Indioceanicola profundi: one gene and its partner. The protein of the gene in region 2 binds, or shares a complex with, the protein of the main gene of each other region. Links are inferred from orthologs where the notes say so. Each region holds a gene or a part of one and is shown on either strand. Other genes may lie near its edges.

Evidence for each region.
Region 1: the proteins of DOL89_RS06530 (region 2) and pabB are in contact, whole or in part, in a solved structure (PDB 8RP0), measured with the Escherichia coli proteins. The link is inferred for Indioceanicola profundi from one-to-one orthologs.

Annotation. Positions count from the first base shown.
Region 1 is NZ_CP030126.1:2,006,357-2,014,307, forward strand. The notes cover bases 2,927-5,819. They hold pabB (aminodeoxychorismate synthase component I), read right to left. Parts: upstream 5,142-5,819; coding sequence 3,711-5,141; downstream 2,927-3,710. Other genes in these bases: DOL89_RS09590 (aminotransferase class IV), read right to left, coding at 2,959-3,714; sppA (signal peptide peptidase SppA), read left to right, coding at 5,300-5,819. Outside these bases: DOL89_RS09570 (response regulator), read right to left, coding at 1-279; DOL89_RS09575 (hypothetical protein), read left to right, coding at 634-1,494; DOL89_RS26010 (sensor histidine kinase), read left to right, coding at 1,535-1,777; DOL89_RS09585 (extracellular solute-binding protein), read right to left, coding at 1,798-2,754; more of sppA, read left to right, coding at 5,820-7,114; DOL89_RS09605 (hypothetical protein), read right to left, coding at 7,176-7,523; DOL89_RS09610 (TlyA family RNA methyltransferase), read right to left, coding at 7,583-7,951. UniProt on the Escherichia coli protein: Part of a heterodimeric complex that catalyzes the two-step biosynthesis of 4-amino-4-deoxychorismate (ADC), a precursor of p-aminobenzoate (PABA) and tetrahydrofolate.
Region 2 is NZ_CP030126.1:1,372,111-1,379,950, reverse strand. What follows is about bases 2,252-5,033. They hold DOL89_RS06530 (anthranilate synthase component II), read right to left. Parts: upstream 4,059-5,033; coding sequence 3,444-4,058; downstream 2,252-3,443. Other genes in these bases: DOL89_RS25475 (divergent polysaccharide deacetylase family protein), read left to right, coding at 5,027-5,033; cueR (Cu(I)-responsive transcriptional regulator), read left to right, coding at 4,197-4,628; trpD (anthranilate phosphoribosyltransferase), read right to left, coding at 2,395-3,435; trpC (indole-3-glycerol phosphate synthase TrpC), read right to left, coding at 2,252-2,398. Also shown: DOL89_RS06550 (molybdopterin molybdotransferase MoeA), read right to left, coding at 1-1,063; cyclic pyranopterin monophosphate synthase MoaC, read right to left, coding at 1,060-1,569; more of trpC, read right to left, coding at 1,574-2,251; more of DOL89_RS25475, read left to right, coding at 5,034-5,725; DOL89_RS06515 (heavy-metal-associated domain-containing protein), read left to right, coding at 5,763-5,966; trpE (anthranilate synthase component I), read right to left, coding at 6,028-7,551; DOL89_RS06505 (SurA N-terminal domain-containing protein), read right to left, coding at 7,556-7,840. UniProt on the Escherichia coli protein: Part of a heterodimeric complex that catalyzes the two-step biosynthesis of 4-amino-4-deoxychorismate (ADC), a precursor of p-aminobenzoate (PABA) and tetrahydrofolate.

The DNA of each region.
Region 1 (7,951 bases), 630 kb from region 2 along the record:
ATGCAGGCGGACCCCATGGTCCGACGGGTCGCCCGGCAGCTCGTTCAGGTCGCTGACCGTCAGCGGCTGCACCCAGCCATCCGGCCGGGCCGACCGCCCCCGTTCCAGGATCGCGGCCAGCGCCTGGACCGGGCTGACATAGGCCTCGCAGCGTTGCGCCCGGGACAGGTGGAACGCCAGACTTTCCAGCAGCAGCGGATCGTCATCCACCGCGACGACCGTGGTCGGGTGCCAGTAGGGCGGAATTGCGCCAGGACGACCACATCCCCCACCCGCCATGGCACCCTCCCGGAAGGAACTTCTTAGACTTCTACATGTCGGGCAACATTCCCGCAACCACCAGTAATCCTGTTAAAAGAATATAGCCTTCGCTGGATGCGATGGCCGGCGGGCGGATGTCCGGTATGATTGCCAAAGCAGGGACCTCTACTCGAACCAGCGTGCGGCATGCCGAAATCAGCGGAATCGGACGATATCAAGCAGCCATGGGCGATGCAGGAGACACCGCGGTTCGGGAGCATTCTTCTGAAATCGAAGAATGCGGTTATCGTCGGCGCGCTCGGATTCCCAATATACTTCTTCACCTGGGCCAACGTCTTTCCGCAGCCTTATGAAAATTTTTGGCTGCGATTGGTGGGGAGTGCGGCCTGCCTGCTCTACTGGGGGATGCTGTATTACCGCGGACCTTACAGGGCGGCTGTGGAGCAGGCGGCGCCGGTCTATTGTTACGCCCTGATCGTCTTCTGCCTGCCGTTCTTCTTCACCTACATGGCGCTGATGAACGGCATGAACGCCGTCTGGATGGCTTCGGCCGTCTGCTCCGTCCTTTATCTGATTCTGCTCCTGGACCTGCGCAACATGCTTGCAGCGTTGGTCGTCGGCACGGGGCTCGGGATCGCCGCCTATCTGCTGACGGCCGAGCGGGCGGAATTCGGCATCGCGCACCTGGCCTATCTTCCCATCCTGGCCTACGCGCTGGTCGGAGCCGTCGTCTACAAATACAACGAGGACGCCATTGAAGATTTGACGGCGGAGCGGATGCGGGCAGTGGCGGCGGTCAGCGGCTCGATCGCCCACGAGATGCGCACGCCGCTCCTGGGCATCCGGCTGGACGCCGAGGGGCTGCGGGAGGATATCGCCGAGCTGGAAGCCGCACGGGCCTGGGCGCTGGCGCAGGGCTGGACGCCGCCGGCAGGATCGGACATGGCCGCCGGTGGGCGGAGCCAGACCGGGCAGGCGTTGGAACGCATTATCCGCCACGCCGCCCATTTCAATACGGTCATCGACACGCTGCTGGCCAACATCGCCGGCGACCGGCTGGACAGCCGCAATTTCGCCCCGCACAGCATGTCCGGCACGGTCTCAGCCGCGCTGGACGCCTATCCCTTCCGCCCGGGCGAGCGGGAGCTGGTCCGCTGGGAACCGGCGGAATGCGACTTTACCTATGTCGGTTCGGACATCCTGAGTCAAGAACGGCCTGCGCGCCCTTTCTGAAAAGCACTGGCTTGGTTGCGGCGCTTCCCCCGTCCTGCAAATCCGCCTTCGGGCCGGCGAGCGGGACAACCGCCTTCACGTCCGGGACAACGGCATCGGCATAGCTCCGGCGGACCTGGCCCGCATCTTCGAACCTTTCCATTCCGGCCGGTCCGGTGGCGCCGGCATCGGCCTTGCCTTTGCGCGACGCGCCATCGGCTTGTTCGGCGGCCGTATCGGTTGCCGAAGCGATCCAGGACAGGGAGCCGAATTCATCATTGAACTTCCCCGCGCCCGCACCTGAAACCAGCCGCGGACCTGCACCTATTCGGCGGCTGGCGCTTCCATTTTGGTGCCATAGCGCTTGATCCAGGTGGCGATGATCCGCTCCCGGTTGGCGGCGAGCCAGGTGAAGTCCATCGGGGCCAGCCGCTTCGCGAGGTCGGGCGGAAGATCGGGAAGCTCCCGGTTCACCTCACCGCTGGCAACCATGGAGAAGTCGAGCGCGTCGGCATAGAAGCGGCGGGCACGGTCGCTGGCGGACCAGTCGGCGAAGCGGCGCGCCGCGTCCGCATTTTTCGTTGTCGTCAGGATGGCGGCAGCGCTGACATCCCAGCCGAGACCATCAGGAAACACCGGCACCACGGCCTTGGTCTGGGCCTTGGTATGGGTCGCCCGGTAATCGAAGGACAGGCCGATATCGATGGCGCCGGTCGAGACCATGCGGCAGGCCTTGCTGCCTTCCTGCGTATAGACCACCATGTTCTCGTGCAGCGCATCCATGAAGGCCCAGGCACGCTCCTCTCCCATGCTGAGAAGCCAGCCGCCCACGAGGGCCATGCCCACGCCGCTGCTCACCGGGCTGGGCATGGCGATCCGGCCGCGCCAGGACGGATGCGTCAGGTCGCTCCAGGCCGCTGGCAACCTGTCGCCCAGCCCCGTCGCGGCGCACAGCGCCGTGGTCCAGATGCCGCCGCCGACCCAGGCGGCTGGTACTCTCGCATCCTTGAACCGGACCTCGACCCGCTCAGCGCCCGAGGGCGTGTAGGGAAGCAGCAGGCCGGCATCCCGCAGCAGGATCATCGAAGCGGCTGACAGGCCCCAGATCACGTCGATCCCATCCGCCACCTCCGCCTGGGCCATCAGGGCATCAGTGACGGTGCCATTGCCGAGGGTGCGCATGGTCAGGCGGATGTCGGGGTTCTCGGCCTCGAACGCCTCCTTGAACGGCCGCATGTTCTCCCGCTGGAGCGTGGAAACCACGGTGAGTCTTGTCAGCATTCCCGACGCCATCGGATCGCCCGAGGCCATTGCGGGGAGCGGGGCGAGAAGGAGCGCCGATAGGAGTTGCAGCGCTGCCGACAGGCCGGCGAAGCGTCTCCACATCGATTTCGAACCCCGCCCCACTCCGGAACCTCTCCGAGCCGCTGTAATCAAACGTAAAATCCGTCCTACACTAGTGCGCCGGACAGGGTCCGGAAAGTCTCAATCCGCCGCGGGAAGAAGCCCCTTCACCTCACGCACGCCCAAGGCGCTGGTCAGTACGATCGCGTCGGCACGGCGGAGGTCCTGCACGCTGACCGCCCGCTCCTCGGCGTTCCAGGCCCCGATCATCGCCGCACGCATGGTGCCGGGCAGCGCCCCCTCTTCCACGCGCGGCGTAACCCATCCGCAATCCAGCAGAAGGAAGATGTTGGCGGCGCTCGCCTCCGCAACCCTCCCCGCCGTGTTCATCAGCACGGCATCGTCGGCGCCCAGCGCCTGCGCCTCCCGCCGCGCCATGATGCCATCGAGATAGTTAATACTTTTGATGCGGGACACCGGAGAATGCTCGTTCCGCCGCGTGCATGTAGCGACCGCCAGCACCGCCGGCCCGGGCGGCGGCGGCAGGGGAGCGGCGGCGATCATCAAAGTCGGTCGCGGCGGTTCCGCCCGCAGCAATCCGCGCGGCCCGGTCCCGGCGGTCAGCGTCAGGCGCAGGGCGCAATCCGTCAGTCCATTCGCCTTCGCCACCTCTCCCAGCGCATCTACCAGGGCATCGTCCGTCAGGGGCACCGGCAGGCCGATGATATCCGCCCCCTGGCGGAGCCGGGCCAGATGGGCCTCGAGTCGCTGCACGGTCCCGCCATCCATGCGCATGGTCTCGAACAGCCCGTCGCCCAGCAGCAGCCCCCGGTCGGCGGGATCGATCCGCGCTTCGGCGCTGTCGACCAGCCCTTGTCCCAGCCACAGCACGCTCATTCCGCTGCCTCCAGCCCTTCGGGATGGCCGGCAGCCGGCGGCCAGGCCATGTCGGGGTCGAGCGCAGTCAGCAGGGCGCGCGCCTTGGTCAGGCACTCATGGTACTCCGCCTCCGGCTCGCTGTCGGCGACGATGCCGCCGCCGGCCTGCGCCTGCACCCACCCGCCGGAAACAGCCAAGGTGCGGATGACGATGGAGCTGTCCATCGCCCCGTCGCGCCCGATCCAGACGACGGACCCGCAATAGGCGCCGCGCCGCGCCGGCTCCAGTTCCCGGATGATCTCCATGGCCCGGATCTTCGGCGCGCCGGTGATGGAGCCGCCGGGGAAGGCCGCCCGCAGCAGGTCCACCGGCCCCAGGCCGGGCTGCAGCCGCGCCTCCACCACGCTGCTCAGGTGATGGACGGTACGGTAGCTCTCCAGCGCCCACAGGCTCGGCACCCGCACGCTGCCGATCTCCGCCACGCGCGACAGGTCGTTGCGCAGCAGGTCCACGATCATCAGGTTCTCCGCCCGGTCCTTTTCGCTGCCCCGCAGCTCGTCTGCCAGGGCGGCATCCTCGTCCGGCGTGGCTCCGCGCGGGCGGGTGCCCTTGATCGGACGGGTCTCGATCCGCCCCTCGGCGGACAGGTTCAGGAACCGTTCCGGGGAGCCCGACGCCAGCGCCCGCCCCTCCCCCAGCTCCAGAAAGGCGGAGAATGGGGCCGCCGTCCGGGGCCGCAGGCGCAGATAGGCGTCCCAGGCCGTGGCTCCCGGCGACAGCCTGCCCAGGAAGCGCTGCGTCAGGTTGGCCTGATAGATGTCGCCGGCCTGGATATAATCCAGCACTCTTCCCACCGCGGCGCGGTAGTCATCGGGCGTCATCTCCGCCCGCCATCCCGGCCCGGAGAGCAGGGCGCGGTCGGTCGGCGTCTGGTGCAGGTCCCACCCGGCGGCCAGCCGTCCGGCCATCGTCTGCGCACGCCGTTCCGCCTCCGGCCCATGGGCGATCACCCAGGCATCGCCCGCCACATGGTCAAAAGCCGCCACCGTGTCGTACAGGCCGACCGCCATGTCCGGGAGGTCAAGCCCGACCGACTGCGGCTCCGGCAGCCGCTCCAGCCAACCACCCAATTCGTATCCCAGATATCCGGCAAGGCCGCCCTGGAACGGCGGCAGCCCCGGCACCGCCGCCCGCCGCGGGCCGAGCAGCTGCTCCAGAAGGGAGAAGGGCTCTCCTTCCACAGGGCGGCCGTCCAGCAGCACCCGGCCGCCCCGGACATCCAGCCAGGCTTCAGGAGCGGCGCAGATATAGGAATACCGTGCCCGGCCCGGATCCTCCGCAGCGGCCCCGTCCAACAGGATAGCGCCAGCCTCCCCCGCCAGGGCGGCGAAGGCGGCGGCCGGATCGGCGGCCGGGATCGGCAGGATGACGGGCTGCGGACTCATGGCCGGGACCATAGACGGATGCGGCCCGCCCAACAACGGGCCTCCCGGCGCCTGTCGTCGCGCAGTCGCATGCCAGGATGGAAAACTGCTCCGGCTTACTCCATTCTGCGCGCGCCGGGGTCTTTCCCCGCGCCAACCGTCAGGAGAGTTCGTCCTTCATGATGCGGATCATCGTCAGGATTTTCGCGGTCGTAGGCTTCCTCGTCGTGCTGCTGTTCGGCGGGATGGTGGCGGCCCTGTGGGCCTTCGCCCCCGGAGCGCCGGAAGTGCCGGAGCGCGTCGTGCTCGAATTCGATTTTGAGACTCCGCTGCTGGAAAAGACGCCGGAGGACCCGCTGGCCGGCCTGCTCGGCGGGCACAATCCCACTGTGCGGGAGCTGGTGGCGGCCATCGACCGGGCGGCAAAGGATGATCGCGTCAAGGGGCTGGTCGGCCGCATCGGCGACTCCACCGTGGGCTGGGGCGCGACCCAGGAGCTGCGCGACGCCGTCGGCCGCTTCCGGCAGAGCGGCAAGTTCGCCCTGATCCATTCCGAAAGCTTCGGCGAAGCAGGTTCCGGGATGCTCAGCTACTATCTGGCTTCCGCCTTCGACGAGGTCTGGATGCAGCCGGTGGGCACGCTGGGCGTCAACGGCATCGCGGCGGAGCTGCAGGTCTATGGCGGCACGCTGGAAAAGATCTACGTCCAGCCGGAATTCGCCAAGCGGCATGAGTACAAGACCGCCGCCGAGACCTTCATGGAGCGGGAGCCGACCCAGGCCAACCAGGAGATGACGGCCTCCCTGATCGGCGATCTCTTCGACCAATGGGTGGCCGGCGTCGCCAGCTCCCGGAACCTCGATGCGGAAGGGGTGCGGGCCGCCGTCGACCGGGCGCCGCTGCTGGACCGTGAGGCTCTGGAGTTCAAGCTCATCGACCGGCTGGCCTATTATGACGAGCTGACCCAGACCGCCATGGACCGCGCCTTCACCAGCGGCGACGGGCCGGCGCCGGAGGAGATGGACCTGCTGGATTATGCCGGCATCGCCGATCCCACGCCGCCGTCCGACGCGCCCGCCGTGGCGGTGATCATCGGCTCCGGCCCGATCTACCGCGGCGAAGGAAACGTGGACCCGCTGTCGGGTGAACAGAGCTTCGGCCCCGCCAGCATCGCGGAGGCATTCGACAAGGCGGTGGAGAATGAGAGTGTCCGCGGCATCCTGTTCCGGGTGGACAGCCCCGGCGGCTCCCCCGTCGGGTCGGAGGTGGTGCGCCGCGCCGTGCAGAGGGCCCGCGAGGCCGGCAAGCCGGTGGTGATCTCGATGGGCGACGTGGCCGGTTCCGGCGGCTACTGGGTCGCCATGGACGCCGACCGCATCGTGGCCCAGCCCGGAACCCTGACGGGCTCCATCGGCGTGCTGTACGGCAAGCTGGTGACCAGCGGACTTCAGGAATGGGCCGGCGTCGGCACCGCCCGGATCGAGGTCGGGGCCAATGCCGGCATGTGGTCCTCCAACTCGTCCTTCAGCGAGAGCGAGCAGGAGCGGCTGAACGTCATGCTGGACGACATCTACGCCCGCTTCACCGCCGGCGTCGCCAACGGCCGCAAGCTTCCGCTGGAGAAGGTGCAGGAGATCGCGCGCGGTCGGGTCTATACCGGCCGGCAGGCGCAGGAGATCGGACTGGTGGATGCGCTGGGCGGCTACGACGTGGCCCTGGCCCAGCTCCGCGAGGTGATGGGGCTGGCCCCCGACGCGCCGGTTCGCACCCTCCTCTTTCCGGAGAGCAAGAGCCAGTTCGCCTATGTCATGGACCTGATCAGCGGCGACGTCCGCGCCGACATCGCCGCGGGACTGCTGAGCCGATCCTTCGGCGATGTGCTGGTAGGGGCGCGGCCGGTGATGAAGACCCTGGCCCCCTGGCTCGCTGCCCCCTCGCCGGAGGAGACCATCGTGATGATGCGTCCCGTTTCCATCACCGGCCAGGGTCTCTGACGGAACCGTCCGGATGGGGGGAGCCGGTCACGCCGGCTCCCATCCTTGAAAGTACGGTCATTCAGCCGATCGGCTTGGTCTCCGACGGGGTGTTGCGGCGGCCCATGGAGCCCTGATTGCGCGCCACCTCGTCCCCGCCTCCCGCCGCATCGCGGGACGAGGTCTTCGCCAGATCGACGCCCGGCGCGGCATCCGCGTGGGGCGGGGTGGCCGGCGGATTCGGCGCGCCGGGATGCTCGCCCCGGCCGCCGCCCTCGCGCGGGGCCGGTTCGGCCAGCGGGTCCATCATGGTGCCGGCGACGCGGGTGCGGGTCGGATCGCTGTCCCCAGCGCCCAGTCCACTCCGGGTCAGGCGCTTTTCCCGCTCCGTCGCCTTGTCCCGGCGGTCGTCGCCACGGTTGCTGTTCATCGTGCCAAGCTCCTGTAATTGCTTGTTCGGCGACAGCCAACAGGATAGGACGGCCCCCCTCACGCGGTTCGGCGACCGCAAATAAGAAATTCCTTATTTCCCTCCGGGCCGGTGATCGGGCTTTCCGTGATGCCCAGCACGATCCAGCCGGGCCGGGCCGCCAGCCAAGCCTGGATGCGGTCGCAGACCTCCTGGTGAAGCTCCGGCTCCCGCACCACCCCGCCCTTGCCGACGCGGCCCTTGCCGACCTCGAACTGCGGTTTGATCAGGGCCGCCAGCCACGCGCCGGGCCGGGTCAGGTCCAGGGCCGCGGGCAGCACCGTCTCCAGCCCGATGAAGCTGGCATCGCAGACCACCATGTCCAGCGGTTCCGGTATCTGCTCCGCCGTCAGATGGCGGGCATTCGTCTTCTCCATCACCACGACGCG
Region 2 (7,840 bases):
TGTCCGTTCCATCGCTATCGCGCTGCGACGTTGCCCGCATGTAATCCTCCCGTCGGTCATTCGCCGGCAGGTCCGCACCCAACCGGGCGCGACGGGTCACGGGCCCGGTCTCGGCCAAGCCCTGCATGGCCATGAGCAGCGGACGGGCGAATAGAACGGAACAGACCAGGGACGAGACCGGATTGCCGGGTAGGCCGATGACCGGCATCTCGCTAATGCGGCCGAACATCAGGGGCTTGCCGGGGCGAAGGGCGATTTTCCAGAAATCCAGTTCCATTCCCTGGGTGCCGAGAACGCCCCTGACCAGATCATGTTCTCCGACGGAAACGCCCCCGGTCGTCAGCAGAAGATCGCATCCGGCAGCGCCCCGCATATGCTCGAGCAAGCTGTCCGGCGTATCGCGGGCAACGCCCAAATCCACGGGTTCGCCTCCACTGCGGCGGACGAGGGCGGCCAGGGTAAGGCCGTTGGAACTGACAATCTGCCCTGGTCCCAGCGGCTCACCGGGCATGTTCACCTCATCCCCGGTGGCCAGAATAGCGACGCGCGGGCGGCGGCGGACCATCAGCCAGGGCACGTTCATGGCGGCCGCCAAGGCCAGCCCACGGACGCCGACACGTTGGCCCGTCCTCAAGCCGATATTTCCCTGCCGGAAATCCAGCCCCTCCTTACGTATCCACCGTCCAGGACCGGAGCCTTCCCGGATCACGACGCTGCCGCCCAGTTCCTCACAATCCTCCTGGATGACGACCGTGTCCGCGCCGGCGGGGATCTGGCCGCCGGTGAAGATGCGTACCGCCTCGCCGGGGCCGACTGACCCCGTGAAGGGCCGGCCGGCAGGAGATTCTCCAATGCGGCGCAGAGTCACCGGAAGAACGGAAATATCCGCCGTCCTGACAGCCCAGCCGTCCATGGCGGAGACATCCGCGGGAGGCTGTGAGAGTCGGGCGACGACATCCGCAGCAAGCACCCTGTCGAGCGCGTCGGGGAGGGCCACCTGCTCCGCCGGGAGAAGCCGAGCCTGGGCAAGGATGCGGGCACGGGCCTCCGCGACGGAAATCATGGGGCGTCCGTAGCACCTGCGGCATTCCAGGTGCCGCTCTTTCCGCCGGATTTGTGGACCAGACGTATGTCACCGATGCTCATCCAGCGGTCCACCGCCTTGCACATGTCGTAGATGGTAAGGGCAGCAACGCTGACAGCGGTCAGCGCCTCCATCTCCACGCCGGTCCGGCCCTTCAGCTTCACGGTGGCTTCAATGTCGACTGCGCTGTCCTCTTCAGCCAGCTCGAACTCCACCGCAGCCTTGGAGATGGCCAGCGGATGACAGAGCGGGATCAGGTCCGAGGTCTTCTTGGCGGCCATGATGCCGGCCAGACGCGCCACAGCCAGCACGTCGCCCTTCTTCATTCCGCCGTCACGGATCAACGCAAAGGTTTCCGGCCGCATCGAGACCCGACCGCGCGCCGTCGCCACACGCTCCGTCTCATCCTTGGCGGACACGTCCACCATGGCGGCATTGCCCTGGGCGTCGAAATGGGTGAGGCGGGAATCCTGCTGGTCTGTCATTGCTTTACGCCGCGTCATGCAGGCTGGCGGAGAGGAGGGTGCGGGTCGCTGCGGCCACATCGGGCTGCGACATCAGACTCTCACCTACCAGGAAGCGGCGGGCACCCGCCTTCGCGAGACGCGTCACGTCGTCTGGAGAATGTATCCCGCTCTCCGCCACCAAGGCGCGGCCGGCCGGAACCATGACGGCCAGTTTCTCCGTCGTGGAAAGGTCGACAGACAAGGTCTTGAGATTCCGATTATTTACGCCCAGCAGGCCGGTAGGGAGCTTGAGGGCGCGCTCCATCTCCTCCGCATCGTGAACTTCAATCAGGACGTCCATACCGTGCGCCACGGCGACATCATGGAGCTCGGATGCCTGTGCGTCACTGAGCGCGGCCATGATCAGCAGAATGCAGTCCGCGCCCAGAACACGGCTTTCAACGACCTGGTAGGGGTCGATCATGAAATCCTTGCGGAGGGCCGGAAGGTCCACCGCGTCCCGCGCCTCGGCAAGGTAGCCGTCATTGCCCTGGAAGTAGGGAATATCGGTGAGCACAGAAAGGCAGGTGGCGCCGCCCTCCTTGTACGCGCGGGCCAGCGTCGCCGGGTGGAAGTCGGCGCGGATCAGGCCCTTGCTGGGGCTGGCCTTCTTGATCTCGGCGATCAGGGCCCAGCGACCCTCGGCAACCGATCTTTCCAATGCCTGGGCAAATCCGCGCGGAGCAGACTGTGTGCGGGCCAGCGCTTCCAGGTCGGCCAGGGATCGGCGCGCCTTGCAGGCGGCGACATGCTCTGCCTTATGGGCGCAGATACGGGCCAGCACGTCGGGCGGACGGGGCGCGGTCATTCTTCGACTGCCTGCGTATGGGTGATGGCAATAAGCCGGTCCAGCGCGGCGCGCGCGGCGCCGCTGGCGATGGAATGGGCGGCAAGCTCCACGCCGCTCTTCAGGTCGGCGGCCTTGTCGGCGACGATCAAGGCGGCGGCGGCGTTCAGCAGGACGATGTCACGATAGGCGCCTTCCGCTCCGGAAAGAATCGCGCGCAGTGCTTCGGCGTTGGTTTCGGCATCCCCGCCGCGGAGATCCGCCGGACTTGCCTGGGGCAGACCTGCATCTTCCGGAACGATCCGGAAAGTAGTGATCCGTCCATCCTTCAGGGCGGCGACGCTGGTCGGGCCGGTGGTCGTGATCTCGTCCAGTCCGTCGGAGCCATGGACAACCCATGCCGCCTCCGACCCCAGACGCTGCAGCACCTGCGCAATCGGCTCCACCCAGCGGGCGTCGAAGACGCCCAGGAGCTGGCGCTTGGCAGCTGCGGGATTGGACAGCGGACCCATCAGGTTGAAGATGGTCCGCGTTCCGAGCTCCACCCGCGTCGGAGCGACGTTGCGCATGGCGGTGTGATGGCGGGGAGCCATCAAGAAGCCGATATTGGCCTCCCATAACGCATGCCGCACAAGGCTGAAATCAGCCTCCACATTCACGCCCAGCGCCGTGAGCACGTCGGCGGCGCCGGACTTGCTGGACACTGCGCGGTTGCCGTGCTTGGCCACCGGAACACCGCTTCCGGCGACGACGAAAGCCACGGCCGTGGAAATATTGTAGGTGCCGGCAGCATCGCCGCCGGTGCCGCAGGTATCGATGGTGCCCGCCGGCGCTTCAACCTGCACCGCCTTGGCCCGCATAGTGCGCGCGGCCCCGGTGATCTCCTCTACCGTCTCGCCGCGCACACGCAGAGCCATCAGGAACCCGCCCATTTGGGACGGGGTCGCATTGCCGGACATGATGATGCCGAATGCGTGCTCCGCCTCCTGCTCGGTGAGCTGTGCGCCCGTGGCAACCTTGCTCAGCAAGGCTTTGAAATCGCCCATATCTCCGGTCATCGCAAGCCTCAGGCCGCAGCGCCGGACGCGCGGCTCGCCACGTTGCGTCCGCCGCGGGTCACGTCCAGGAAATTGTCCAGGATCTTGTGCCCATGATCGGACGCAATGCTTTCCGGATGGAACTGCACGCCATGGATCGGCAGTTCCTTGTGCATGAGGGCCATGATCATGCCATCCTCCAACTCGGCTACCGGCTCCAGGCAGTCGGGGAGGGTCTCTCGCTCAACGATCAGGGAGTGGTACCGGGTAGCGCGGAAGGGGCTCGGCAGTCCGCGCATCGTGCCATGACCCTGATGGACCACCGGGCTGACTTTGCCATGCATCGGCACCGGTGCACGCACCACTTTGCCGCCGAAGGTCTGCCCGATTGCCTGGTGACCAAGGCAGACGCCCATGAGCGGCACCCGGGCCTCCGCCGCCGCGGCGATCAGCGGCAGGCAGATGCCGGCCTTGTCCGGGTCGCAGGGGCCAGGTGAGAGCACGATGCCTTCCGGCTGCATAGCCAAAGCTTCAGCCACATCCAGCGAGTCATTGCGGCGGACGACCACTTCGGCCCCGAGTTCGCCCAGATAGTGGACGAGGTTCCAGGTGAAGCTGTCGTAATTGTCGATCAGAAGCAGCATCGTACGGATTCCAAGCGTCGCGGCTGGCTACGGTACAGGCAGACCCCCGTGATTTCCATAGGTTCGCCGGCTCGTAACCTTGCGGTTAATGCACACGTGTAGCATGACTGGATGCATGGCAAGGGGAAGAGCGGGGCGATGAACATCGGGACCGCGGCCAAACGCTCCGGCGTTCCGGCCAAAACCATCCGATATTACGAGAGCGTGGGGCTGATCCAGGCTGCCGGCCGGCGGGAGAACGGATACCGCGACTATGGCGACCAGGATGTGGAGACATTGCGCTTCATCCACCGTGCGCGCTCGCTTGGGTTTTCGGTGAAGGAGGTAGCGGACCTTCTGGCGCTCTGGCAGGACCGCAACCGCGCGTCCGCCGATGTGCGCCGGATGGCGGAACGGCATGTGGCGGAGGTCGATGCGCGGATCGAAGAGTTGCGCAGCCTGCGCGGCACTCTGACCCGCCTAATCGATCAGTGTCACGGGGATGAGCGTCCCGACTGTCCGATCCTGGAGACGCTGTCTACCGGCCGTGACTGCCACAGCTCCCGCGGTTCCGCGGACGGTCACTCATGACCGCGCGTCGTCTGCCACCGAAACGCCGCCCAGCGAAGTCCAGTAAGTGTGCTTCCGCCGGATCGCAGAAGATCGCTATCGGCGCTCTGCTGGCGTTTGCCGGCCTTGTCGTCGTGCTCGCGTTGTTCGGCGGCGAAGGGCTTGGTCCGGAAACGGCGTCCACGCCGGCATCGCGCGTCGCCACCGCCATACCCCCCCAGCCAGTGAGCCGGCCCGGCCCAGCGCCGTCACCTCCACGCGCCGCGGCACCAGCACCGGAGAAGCACCGTGAGGCGGAGCCGACGCGGCCCGCAGACGATGCGGCAGGGACCCAGAAACCGCCTCCGGTTTCCGCGGCCAAGCCTGCGCAGCAGGTTGCCGCCTTACGTCCGCCCGCACCCGAACGTCAGCCGGAGCAGGTGAAACCGGCGCCGGTCGAGGGGCGGCCACGGATCGTCATCGTCATCGACGATATGGGGCTGGACCGGCGCCGGAGTAGCCGGATCGTGGAGCTGCCCGGTCCCCTGACCCTGGCTTGGCTTCCCTACGCCAAGCAACTGCCGGTGCAGACCGAGGCGGCACGTAAGGCGGGACATGAGTTGATCGTGCATGTGCCCATGCAGCCGGACGGCCCCAACGATCCCGGCCCGAATGCCCTGATGACAGGCTTGCCCGAAGCGGAGATACGGCGGCGGCTCGGAATCGGCCTGTCTGCCTTCCATGGATATGTCGGCATCAATAATCACATGGGCAGCCGCTTTACTGCCGATGCGGCAGGGATGAACGTTGTGCTGGATGAGCTTGCGCAACGCGGGCTGCTGTTCCTGGACAGTCGCACCACGGGAGCATCCGCCGTCGCCAGCATCGGTTCCCACCACAGCCTGCCCCTGGCAGCCCGCGACGTCTTCCTGGATCATGAGCAGACGCCGGCCTTCCTGGCGCAGGCCCTGGCCAGGACCGAAGCCATTGCCCGGCAGAATGGCGTCGCAATTGCCATTGGTCACCCGCACGACGTGACCGCCGCGGCCCTTGAGGCGTGGTTGCCGACGTTGGAGAAAAAGGGATTTCAACTGGTTCCAGTCAGCGCCGTGGCGAAGGTGCAGCGCCCGGCCTCCTGAGCGGTTGAACAACTGGAATCGCACAGGAGGAAATGGAATGAGTGTTGCGTACAAGGTCGGCGGCATGACCTGCGATGGTTGCGCCAACGCCATCAGCCGCGCCATCGAGGGACGCTCGAATTCCACCCGCGCATTGGTGGATTTGAAGGCCGGAATTGTCCATGTCGAAGGTTCCGCCTCCGAGGAAGAGGTGAGGGAAGCGATCGAGGATGCCGGCTTCGACTTCAATGGTGCGGCATAGAGGTTGGTAGGCTTCGGATAGCGGCGTGCCGCAGGCATTCGGAATGCCGCTATCCGTGCTGTTAAAGGTTCCCGGATTCCCGGCGTTCGGCGGCGAAGCGCACCGCTTCCTCGGCAGCCTTGAACAGGGCCTTGGCTTTGCTCACCGTCTCCTGATATTCGGCCTCGGGCTCGCTGTCCGCCACAACCCCGCCGCCGGCCTGCACGTACATCGTCCCGTCCTTGATCACCGCCGTGCGTAGGGCGATGCAGGTATCCATGGTCCCGTTTGCGGCGAAATAGCCGATACAGCCGCCATAGATGCCCCGACGGGTCTTCTCCAACTCGTCGATGATCTCCATAGCCCGGATTTTCGGCGCGCCGGAGACGGTTCCAGCCGGGAATCCGGCGGACAGGGCATCGATAGCTGTGAAGCTGGGATCGACCTCTCCCTCCACATTGGAGACGATGTGCATGACGTGGGAATAGTACTCGATGGTGAAGCGCTCGGTGACCCGCACGGTCCCAGTCTTTGCTACACGGCCCACATCGTTGCGGCCCAGGTCGAGCAGCATGAGATGCTCAGCCAGTTCCTTTGGATCGGACAGCAGATCTTCGGCCAGCACCTTGTCCTCGGCCGCGTCCTTGCCGCGGCGGCGAGTGCCCGCGATCGGGCGGATGGTGACCGTGTTATCGCGTAGCCGGACCAGGATTTCCGGGCTGGAGCCGACTACCGCCACATTGCCGAAATCAAGGAAGAACAGGAACGGGGAGGGGTTCAGGCGCCGCAGGGCCCGGTACAGGGCGAATGCCGGAAGCTGGAACGGCACGGAGAAGCGCTGACTCGGCACCACCTGGAAGATGTCGCCGGCACGGATATACTCCTTCGCGCGCTCCACAATGGCGTCATACTCTTCCCGCGTGGTGTTGGACGTCGGAGCCGGCAGCGCGGAGACATCCATTGTGGTCTCATGCGCGGCCGGAACGGGACCCTCAAGCGCAGCCACGGCTTCAGCTAATCGCTCACAGGCCTGCTGATAGGCATGGTCTGGATCGTGGCCCGGCGCTGGCCGGACCGGGGTTACCACGGTGATGACATTGTCGATGCCGTCGAAGATCGCCATGACCGTCGGACGGATCAGGACGGCATCATCCAGATTCAGCTCATCCGGATTGCCATCCGGAAGCCGCTCCATCAACCGGACCATATCGTAGCCCAGATAGCCGAACAGGCCCGCAGACATGGGCGGCAGCTCACGCGGCAGATCGATGCGGGACTCGTCCAGCAGCGATGCGAGCGCCTTCAATGGCGGTTCGTGACACGGCTCGAACAGGCTCGGGTCGGACGCAGCTTGCCGGTTGATCTCTGCCTTGGTGCCGCGGCTCCGCCAGATCAGATCGGGCTTCAGCCCGATCAGCGAATAACGTCCGCGCACGGACCCGCCTGTGACGCTTTCCAGAAGGAACGCGTTGGGGCGTCCCTGTGCCAGTTTCAGAAAGGCGGAGACAGGCGTGTCCAGGTCGCTGACCAGCCGGGTCCAGACCACCTGGGACGTTCCGGCCGCGTAACCTTCCTTGAATGCCGACGCCTCAGGGTAAGTGCGCACCGTTCTACTCCTGCTGACGGAAGAGGCTGTCGATCACGGCCCGGTTTTCCTGCACGTCGTAGCGGCCGCGCAGACCCGTCAGATACTGGGTGATGATATCGTCGGCAATTGCGTCCTTGGCGGCGGTCCGAAGCTGGGCGACCTGCGCAGCGCCGAGGACCGGATCAGCGGGGACGATCTCCACCAGGCGAGCGACGGACTGGCCCTCCGCAGTCGGAACGGCAGCGACCTCCCCGGTTCCGAGCTCGAACAGCTTTTCGCGAAGCGCCGGCGCGATTGGCCCCGTCAA